DNA from 3 places in the Knoellia sp. 3-2P3 genome. Region 3 is predicted to be linked to each of the others. Evidence: riboswitches for the same ligand, from Rfam matches in the RefSeq annotation. Region 3 holds a riboswitch; each other region holds the start of a gene.
The links. A riboswitch is a leader RNA that binds a small molecule or an ion and turns the genes downstream of it on or off. The one in region 3 is predicted to bind S-adenosylmethionine.
Positions count from the first base shown of each region.

Region 1 (3,264 bases), on a different contig from region 3:
CAGGAGTTCCGTCGACCCGCGCTGAAGAGGTGGACGGCGCTGGTCACACCTACGCTGGCCGGCAATGAGTGAAGCGACCGCGCCCCCCGAGGGCGAGACCCGGAAGCGGGAGACCTGGAGCCGGGTGGGCGCGGCCTGGGTGCAGGCGATCGAGGTCGCCCCGGTGACGGCGCCGCGCGCGACGGTGGTGCTCCTGCCCGGCCTGGGGCTGCCGCGCTACACCCGGCCGACCGTCGAGGTGATGGCCCGGCGCGGGCTGCGCTGTGTCGTGCTCGACCTGCTGGCGTGGCGGCGTCCCCGGCTGAGGGTGCCACCGGTGGTCGGGCCGATGGGCGAGGCCGCAGCGCGCTGGATCAGGGAGGCCGATCTCGCCTGTCCCCTTGTCGTGGTGGGGCACTCGACCGGCGCCCAGGTCGCCCTCGGTGCAGCCCTGCGCCTCCAGCTCGACCGCCCCGACCTGTCCCTGGTGCTGGCGGGGCTGACCTTCCGGCCCGAGCACCGCTCGTGGCCGGGGCTGCTGCGAGGCGCGGCCACGGCATACCGCAAGGACAGCCCCGCCGAGCTGGTCGTGGCGAAGAACATCGCCACGGTGCGCACCGACGTCTTCCGCATGGTGGAGTCGGGGAGGCGCGACCGCCCGGAGCTGCGGGTGCGCGACCTCGAGGTGCCGCTCGTGCTGACCGCCGGTGAGGCGGATTCCTTTGCTCCACAACAGTGGATGGCCGATGTCGCTGCGGCCGCGGGGAGTCCGTCGGCACGGGTGGAGGTGCTGCCGGGTTCGCACAACAACCTCTTCACCCACCCCGAGGAGGTCGCCGCCGTGGTCAGCGCGGCGGCGCCTGCCACCGCACCCTGATCCACATGTTCGCGGCGTAACTGCGCCTCGCGGGATAGCCCGCGGCGACGAGCTCGGCGCAGATCCGGTGCCCGTGGCGGATGTTGGAGCTGTGCACGCGGATGGTGGCGACCGGTTGGGGGCTGCCCGCTGCGGCCAGCTCGACGAGGTGGTCTACAACGGGTTGGGCCGTGTCGCCGAGGCTGAGGTCGTAGTCGATCCAGAGGTCGTCGATGGGGGTGTCGGCGAGCCGGCGGAGGAGGGCGAGCGCCTCCTCGGAGGTGCGAGCCTTCAGCGCCGGCCGGCCGTCCTTGAAGTCGCGCGTGTCGTCGACGAGCACGGTCAGCGGCCGTCGGCGGCCGCCGGGGTGGTCGCCGGACGGCTGGGCGGATGCGTGGCTGGATGGCACAGGACCTCCTGGTGACGGGGATCCCTTGGCTCGCGGCGGAATCCCCTGTTACCGGCCGGGTTCGGCACGGTCTGCTCTTCCCCTGGGGCACCTCCGCGGTGGAGGTTGCCGGGCAACAAGCCAGGTGCCTTTCGTTGCCTCTCCTGAGCTGCTTCCACTGTAGGAGAGAGCGCCGAGAGGGCTTTTTTCGTCGGGGCCGGGCCACCGCGTGTCAGACTCTGCGAGTCGTCTGAGGCAGGAGGAACCCCGGTGCGCGTGACCACCTACGGCCAGCTGATGGAGCTGCTCGACAGTCTCTATGCCGACGGCGCCGAGCGGACCAGCGACGCGGCTGCGGCGTTCTGGGACGGGCTGTTCCAGCGAGAGGGGCACCCGCTCACCTCCGAGCTTCCCGACGCCGCGCTGCCTGCCTGGCAGGCGGAGGCCCTGCTGCCGGGTGGACATGGGGCATCCGCCCTGGACGTCGGGTGCGGCTTGGGGCGCAACAGCACGTGGCTGGCAGCTCAGGGGTTCACCGTCACCGGCATCGACATCTCCCCGTATGCCGTGGAGACGGCTCGGTCGCGGATGGAGAGGTCGGGTGCCGCCGGTTCGGTGGCTTTGGGGTCGGGGCCCGACTACCGGCGCGTGGACTTCGTGCGCGAGCCGGTGGCTGGCGGGCCCTTCGACTTCGTCTACGACTCGGGCTGCTTCCACCACCTTGCACCGCACCGGCGGATCTCCTACATGGAGGCTCTGTCTGCCGCCCTGGCGCCGGACGGCGTGTACGGCATCTGCACGTTCATGGCCGGGGAGATGGGGAGCACGGCGTCGGACAAGGACCTGCTGCTCCAGGGGCACCTCGAGGGCGGGGTCGGGTACACGCTGGATGAGCTGGCGGAGATGTTCTCCTGGCTGGAACTGGTGGACGCCCGGCTCATGCCGCCCGGCCACACCCACGACGAGCCGACCTTCTCGCACGGCTTCCTGCAGGTGGCGCTCTTTCGGCGTCCTTCTACGTCTTCCTGACGGGTGCGCCGCCTGCATGCCCGGGCGCGGTCGTGGCGACCGGCGGCATCTCCTGTCATCGGGCCGTCCTATCCGCGTGCTCGACACGCTCGCTTTCGCGTGGTCCCGGTTCACCCGGCGCTCACCACGATGGGGGTTGTTGCGCAGGTGTGCTGGCTGAAGCGTGGCTCCCATCCGTGGCGACCTGGAGGAGGACCACATGAGCCGCTACATGATCATCGCGCGGTACGACAGTGCTGGAGCCAAGGGAGTCCTGGCCAAGGGCGGCAGTGCCCGGGCGGCCGTCGTGCAGAAGCTCGCCTCTGACCTGGGCGGACGCATGGTGACCTTCGACTTCGCCTTCGGGGAGGACGACGTGTTCACCCTCTGCGAGCTGCCCGACAACAAGGCCGCGGCTGCTGTCGCCCTGGCCGTGAACTCCAGCGGGCTGGCCCATGTCCGGACCGTCGTCCTGATGACTCCTGAGGAGGTTGACGAGGCGACCGAGCAGAGGGTCGACTACACGCCCCCGGGCCAGTGACCTGGGAGCCCGGGCGACAAGGAGCAGCCGCGGCCGGCTGCAGTGTCGATAAAAGGGGCCGGTTCGACGGTCCGAAGCGGCGACCTGCCGCGAAGGGGAGGCTGGGGTGCGACCTTGGTTGGGCCCGCTGAGTGATCAGGGTGCAGAACCGCCGAGCGAAGCGCCCCGGCGGCGTGCCCACGAAGCGGTCGCCAACGGCAGCTCAGCGAAGTCATGACCTGCCCAGCTGTCCAAGCGCTGGCACGCCTCCTGCAGCTCCGTTCCGCCGACCTCCGTCAGGAGCACCGCGCGCACGATGTCTCTCATGCCAGGGCGGTCGTTGAGGGGCGTCTGGTCATCAATGAGTCCTGAGTGCATGGCATCGAGGAGCCGGCCAGGCCGAAGGAGCTCCAGCAGAGGATCGAGTGCGCCAGGGAGGGCCGAGGTCATCCGAGCCGCAACCGTCGCCGCCTCCTCGACTCCATCAAGGGGCCAACCGGCGTCGGATCTGCC
Region 1 covers NZ_JARGZE010000001.1:947,298-950,561, forward strand. The annotation lists gene P0Y31_RS04540 (alpha/beta fold hydrolase) at 65-856, shown strand; gene P0Y31_RS04545 (cyclic-phosphate processing receiver domain-containing protein) at 825-1,244, opposite strand; SAM riboswitch class IV at 1,284-1,393, opposite strand; gene P0Y31_RS04550 (class I SAM-dependent methyltransferase) at 1,494-2,252, shown strand; gene P0Y31_RS04555 (GYD domain-containing protein) at 2,452-2,772, shown strand; gene P0Y31_RS04560 (DUF4304 domain-containing protein) at 2,908-3,264, opposite strand, start outside.
Region 1: it holds a riboswitch for S-adenosylmethionine, as region 3 does, so the genes downstream of both, P0Y31_RS04545 (cyclic-phosphate processing receiver domain-containing protein) here and P0Y31_RS09070 (homoserine O-acetyltransferase) in region 3, are expected to answer to the same signal.

Region 2 (3,264 bases), on a different contig from region 3:
TTGCCGACGCCCATGACCATCGGGTGCTCGTTGCCACGGGCCGCCTGGCTGCGCAGCACGTCGCCGAGCGACACCTTCTCGCGGTCGGCGTTGGGGATCTCGATGCCGATCGCCGACTTGCCCGGGATGGGGCTGAGGATGCGCACGTCGGCCGAGGCCACGGCATACGCGATGTTCTTCGACAGCGCGGTGACCCGCTCGACCTTGATGCCGGGGCCGAGCTCGACCTCGTAGCGGGTGACCGTCGGGCCACGGGTGAAGCCGGTGACCTGGGCGTCGATGTCGAACTGGTCGAGCACCTGCGTCAGCGACTCGACGACCCGGTCGTTGGCGGCGCTGCGCGTCTTGTGCGGCGAGCCCGGCTCGAGGATGGCGTTGTCCGGCAGCGTGTAGGTGATGTCGCCGGCGAGGGCGAGCTGCTCCACGCGCTGCGGCAGCGGGGTGGTCGGCGGGGCCTCGAGGGCCGGCTTGACGTCGACGGCTGGGCTGGTGGCGGCGCCGCCGGGCTCCTTGGCCGCGGTGGGGGCGAGCACGCCCGGGGCGGTGGGACGCTTCTGGCCGGGCCGCAGGCGCTTGCCGTCGGGTGCGACGACGGCGGCCTGCTCGAAGGGCATGTCGCCGTCGAGGTTGCCGTCGGCGTCGGGGCCGATCTTGCGTCGCTGCCGCTTGGGCTTCTCCTCCTCGGGCTCCTCGACGGGTGCGCCGCGGTGCAGCAGGTGGTCGCGCAGCTCGGCGAGCCGCTCGGGGATCATGTGGACCGGCGTCGCGCTCAGCACGAGCAGCCCGAAGAAGCCGAGCATCAGGAGGATCGGCACCGTGCCGTAGACGCTGACCGCGGCCTCGAGGGGGCTCGAGGCCAGGAAGCCGATGATGCCGCCCGCGTCACGCATGGGGTCGGCGCCGTCCGGCGGCTGCGGGATGCCCTTGGCGACGTGCACGAGGCCGGAGGCCGCGAAGGACAGGGCTCCGAGGCCGATGCCGATCCGGGAGTTGGCGGTGGACTCGTCCGGCGCCCGGAGCAGGCGCAGGCCGAGGAAGAGCAGGGCGAGCGGCACGGCATACGCGACCCGGCCGAACGTGCCGGCGACCACGGCGTGGACGACGTCGCCGACGACGCCCTCGAACGCCCACCACTCGCGCGCGGCGACGACGATGGCCAGGCCGATGAGGGCGAACCCGAAGCCGTCGCGGCGGTGCTCGGGCTCGAGGTCACGGGCGCTGTGGCCGACCCGGCGCACCGCGCCGCCGGCGACGTGCGCCATGCCCATCCACGTCCCCCGGATCGCGCGCAGCGGCAGCGGCAGGCCGCCGCCCTTGGCCTGCCCGCGCGGGGCCGCCTTCCTGGTGGCGGGCTTGCGGTTGGCCGGGCGCGTGGACGTGCTGCGACTCGTCGAAGAGCGCGCGGAGGTGGACGGACGTGTCGCCATGCTCCGCACGGTACGCGATCGCCTCTGCGGAAACACGCGTCACACGCGCCACACCGAGCGGTTTCTTGCCCGTGACGGCATCCTCCGAACGGTTGACCCGACTGTCGTGATTCGGCCATTTCCGCAGGTCAGGGCCCCAGCGGCGGCGGGGACGTGCCACCCTGAGGGTGCGTCTGGCGGGGCCTGCGTCGACGCTCTGGCGGGAGCGTCGACGCAGGCAGACCTGGCCACCTCGCCCCCGCCACGGCCGGATGCTCCCTCCAGGAGCCGGGCCGGGTCTCAGATGGCGGGAATCACCGACGGCGTGGTGGCGCCGCGGGGACGTCGCTCGCTACCGTTCCCGCCAAGGTCATGAGTGCCAGCGCGCAGCCCCGGCTTGCTGGCCAGCAACCCTCCTCCGCGGTGGGGTGCTCCGGGTGACGACCGGGTCGCCTGCGCCCGCAGGTGGCAAGCGCGGACCCGCGGCCACTCCCCCGGGTCCACCGGACCCCAGGAGCACGCCGTGTCCATCGCCAGCACCAGCCGCAACCGAGCCCCCGAGACCCACACCGGGCAGGCCCACCACCGTCGCCACCTGCGGCCCGTGCCCGGCGAGCCCGCGGCCGCGGGTCCGGTGCCCGCGGTGGTCTCGGCCGACCTCGGCGTGCCGACCCTGCACCGCACCGTGGTCGACTACGCCAACCTCGACCACGCCGCCTCCACACCGGCTCTCGTCTCGGTCAAGCAGGCCGTCGACACCGCCCTGCGCACCTACTCGTCCGTGCACCGGGGCAACGGGTATGCCTCGCGCGTGACGAGCCGGTGGTACGAGGCGGCCCGGGAGGAGGTCCGGCGCTTCGTCGGTGCGCGTGAGGGCGACGAGGTCGTCTTCACCCGCAACACCACCGACTCGTTCAACCTGCTCGCCCGCGCCCTTCCCCGGGGCACGGAGGTCTTCGTCTTCGAGGCCGAGCACCACGCCACGCTCCTGCCGTGGGCGGGCCGCACCACCCGCCTGCCGGTCCCCGGCAGCCTCGACGATGCGCGCGTGCTCCTGTCGAGCGCGCTCGAGCGCTCCACCGCCCGCCACCGCCTGGTGGTGCTGTGCGGGGCCTCCAACGTCACCGGCGAGGTCTGGCCCGTGCGCGAGCTCGCCGACGTCGCCCACCAGCACTTCGCCCGGGTGGCCCTCGACGCCGCGCAGCTCGCCCCGCACCGCCCCATCGACCTCGAGGCGCTCGGGGTGGACTACGTCGCCTTCTCCGGGCACAAGCTCTACGCGCCGTTCGGCGCCGGCGTGCTCGCGGGGCCGGGCGACTGGCTCGACCAGGCCGCTCCGTACCTCGCCGGCGGCGGCGCGACCGCCTCGGTCACCGAGCGGGGCACGACGTGGCACCGGGGGGCGGCACGCCACGAGGCCGGCTCCCCCAACGTGATCGGCGCGGTTGCGCTGGCCGCGGCGTGCTCGACGCTGGCCGAGCACCGCGAGGCCGTCGAGGCGCACGAGAGCGCCCTGGGCCGGTGGCTGGCCGACGGCCTGGCCGCCATCGACGGCGTGCAGACCTACTCGATCTTCGGCCCCGACCACGCGCGGGTGCCCGTGGTGGCGTTCACGGTCGACGGCCTGGACTCCTCGCTCGTGTCGGCAGCCCTCTCCGCCGAGCACGGGATCGGCGTGCGGGACGGCAAGTTCTGCGCCCACCTCCTGGTGGACGCCCTGCTCGACGACCCGTATGCCGCCGGCCCGGCGAGCGCGGTCCGCGCCAGCGTCGGGCTGGCCAACACCGCCGAGCACGTGGACCGGCTGCTGTCGGCCGTGGCGTCGCTGGCAGCCCGGGGACCCGCCTTCGAGTACGAG
Region 2 covers NZ_JARGZE010000003.1:109,182-112,445, forward strand. The annotation lists gene P0Y31_RS10675 (DNA translocase FtsK) at 1-1,268, opposite strand, end outside; SAM riboswitch class IV at 1,775-1,887, shown strand; gene P0Y31_RS10680 (aminotransferase class V-fold PLP-dependent enzyme) at 1,930-3,264, shown strand, end outside.
Region 2: it holds a riboswitch for S-adenosylmethionine, as region 3 does, so the genes downstream of both, P0Y31_RS10680 (aminotransferase class V-fold PLP-dependent enzyme) here and P0Y31_RS09070 (homoserine O-acetyltransferase) in region 3, are expected to answer to the same signal.

Region 3 (3,264 bases):
CGACACGGACTACCTTTCGTCGCGGACAGAGCAGCGCACGCCATCAGGGCCGAAGCGCACGACCTTGACAACAACAGTGGGGGCGGAAGTATTCACGACAACCGGCTCGTGGTGCCCTGCGGTGACCTGTTCGCCGGTATGCGTAGGTGACATTGTAAAACCATCGGAGGCCCTGCTCTGGCACCGGAGCCCGAAAAGGCCCCTGGGATCAGCCCCTCGCGGGGCCCCGGGGGCCTTTCACAGGCGGCGTTGAGCGTGCGGCTCAGGCCTCGGCCTTGACGGCCAGGACAGGGCACGACGCGTCGAGCAGGATGCGCTGGGCGTTCGAGCCGAGGATGAGCTTGCCGACGGGGGTGCGGCGACGCAGGCCGATCACGATGAAGTCGGCCGAGACCTCGTCCGCGACGGCGATGAGGTCCTCCGCGGGCTCGTTTCCGCGGACCAGCTGGCGCACCTCGTGCTCGATACTGACCTCGTCGAGCTCCCGCTGGACGTTCTGGAGCTCCTTCTCGAAGCGCTCTGCCTCCTTGCCGTCGTAGTCCTTGCCTCCGCGGTTGGAGTTGATGACGATCAGCTTCGTCTTGCGGAGCAGGGACTCGTCGGCAGCGCGACGAAGAGCTGCGCGACCTTCCTTCGTAGGCACATAACCCACAACGATGGCCACTGAAACCTCCTTGGTCGACGTCCGGCGCGCTTGGGGAACGCCCGGTGCGCAGACGCTACCGGATTTCCCCGGTCCCGGCCGGTCGCCCGACGGCCTTGCGCAGGATGGCGCCCACCTGCTCGGTCTCGATGAGGAAGCCGTCGTGGCCGTGGGGGGAGGCGATGGTGAAGTGCTCCGCGTCGGGCACAGCGGCGGCGAGCTCATCGGACAGCCGTGGCGGGTAGAGCCGGTCCGAGTCGACGCTGGCCACGACGAGCCGGCCGGTGATGCGTCTCAGGGCGGCGACGACACCGCCTCGGTCGCGGCCGACGTCGTGGGAGTTCATCGCCTCGGTCAGCACCAGGTAGGAGTTGGCGTCGAAGCGCCCCACGATCTTGCCCGCGTGGTGGTCGAGGTAGCTCTCCACGGCATACCGACCGCCGCCGCCGAGCGGCTGCTCGCCACCTTGGGGAAGCCTGCCGAACCGCTCGTGCAGCTCGAGCTCGCTGCGGTACGTCACGTGCGCGATCCGGCGGGCGATGCCCAGGCCGTGCTCGGGGCCCTTCGCCTGTCCGTAGTAGTCGCCACCGTGGAAGTCCGGGTCGCTGCGGATGGCGAGCAGCTGCGGCTGGCACCAGGCGATCTGCTCGGCGGTGGCGTAGGCCGTGGAGGCCAGCACGATGGCGGTGGCGACCCGGTCGGGGTGGGTGACCGCCCACTCCAGGGCCCGCATCCCGCCCATCGACCCGCCGAGGACGGCGCTCCAGCGCTCCACGCCGAGGTGGTCGGAGAGCCGCGCCTCCACCGCCACCTGGTCGCGGATCGTCACGAAGGGGAACCTGCTGCCCCACGCCAGCCCGTCGGGAGCCGTCGACGACGGGCCGGTGGTGCCCTGGCAGCCCCCGAGGACGTTGGCGGCGACGATGAAGTGGGTGTCGGTGTCGAACGGGCACCCCGGTCCGATGAGCCCGTCCCACCAGCCGGGCGTGGCGTGCCCGGGCCCGGGCCGACCCGACACGTGGCTGTCGCCGGTGAGGGCGTGCTCGACGAGGATCGCGTTGTCGCGGGACTCGTTGAGGGTGCCCCACGTCTCGTAGGCGACGGTGACCTCGGGGAGCCACCCGCCCGCCTCGAGCTCGACGGCACCGACCGAGACGAAGGACCGGTCCCCCACCGGGTCGCCCTCACGCCAGGCGCCCATCGAGAGCCGGGGGCTGGACGTCGTGGTCATCTGCGAAGAACTCCTGTGGCAGTCGCGCTTGCCGCGACGTCGAGCCACGGCCCGGTCCTCACCCGGGGCACCCCACCGCGAGGAGGGTTGCCGTCCAGCGAGCCGGGGCTTGGCACTGGAACTCGTGACCTGGGCGACAGCATAGGACGCCCTCCCCCAGCCCCCCTCCCCTGTCCGATCTCTGGACGGCTGGCTCAGGCACTCTCGCGTGGTCGGATGGCGAGGTCCACCATGCGCTCGAGAAGTCGGGCCAGCCGGTAGCCGGGCTCGACCTCCAGGGCTCGCTCGAGGGCGACGCGGGTCAGCGCGCCGTCACCCAGCCACCAGGTGAGGTTGGCCAGCACGGTCAGCGCGGGGGCTGCGTGCTCGTCCGGCAGCATCCGGCACAGCTGCACGAGGCGTGCCTGCAGGCGCCGGCCCGCGACTGCGCTCTCGGGGCTGGGCGACGCAGCTGCCCACGTAGGCGGCTGGAGGCAGCTGCGCAGCTGGTCGACGAGGTCGTCGTCGAGCGCGTCGAGGGGCAGGGTGCCCGGGCACAGCCACCCGATCAGCCCGTCGCGCAGTGCGAGGTCGCGCAGGGCCACGGCACAGTCGGCCACCTCCTCGGCGGCGAGTCCCTCCAGTGGAGGTCGGGCCGGTGACACGTCGCACACGACCGCCCAGCGCGAGAGCTGACGCAGCCGGCGGACCGCCTCCTCGCGGGTCCCCAGCACCCGCAGGTGGCGACCCGGTTCCTGCTCCGCCGTGACCATCCCGCGAAGCACCTCGGCGACCTCGGCGCAACGGGCTGGGTCTGGGGCGAGCTGGCTGCGCAGCGCAGCGCGGTCGCGCACAGGCGCCATCTCGAGGCCCACGAAGTCGGCGACGGCAGGAATCTCACCCGGCGCGGGCAGGGGCGTCCCCTCGCCGGGGCAGCACCCCGTGTCACAGTCCGGCGCGAACCACCGGCCGTCCCGGACGACGAGCCGGTCGAGCACCGCGATGCCGAGCCCGCCACACGCCGCGTCGAGTCCGTCGAGCAGCTGCATGGCTGCCCCGGCAGCGGACTCGTAGCCCACGAGCAGCACCGAGTCGGGTTCCTCGCGGGCGAGCGCCGTGAGCAGGGAGGTGACGGCGGCCTCGACGTGCTGCTCCGGCGGCAGGTCGATGCGCTGGACGAGTCCGATGGCCCGGCCCGTGAGGGCGACCACGACCACCGCCTCCTCGGGGTGGTAGCCGAGCTGGAAGGGAAGGGCGGCGAGGATGTCGGCGGGGCCGCGGAGCCGGATCGGGTTCATGGACCCAACGCTGGCGGGCCCGCCGCCACCTCAGGGAGAGCCCGCCGCGCGCCTGTGCACGACGTGGCGGGCCGGGCACCCCCTGTGCACAACCGGCCCGGTCAGCGCCTCAG
Region 3 covers NZ_JARGZE010000002.1:759,109-762,372, forward strand. The annotation lists gene P0Y31_RS09065 (universal stress protein) at 263-664, opposite strand; gene P0Y31_RS09070 (homoserine O-acetyltransferase) at 720-1,874, opposite strand; SAM riboswitch class IV at 1,894-2,004, opposite strand; gene P0Y31_RS09075 (DUF4192 domain-containing protein) at 2,069-3,151, opposite strand; gene P0Y31_RS09080 (YkvA family protein) at 3,261-3,264, opposite strand, start outside.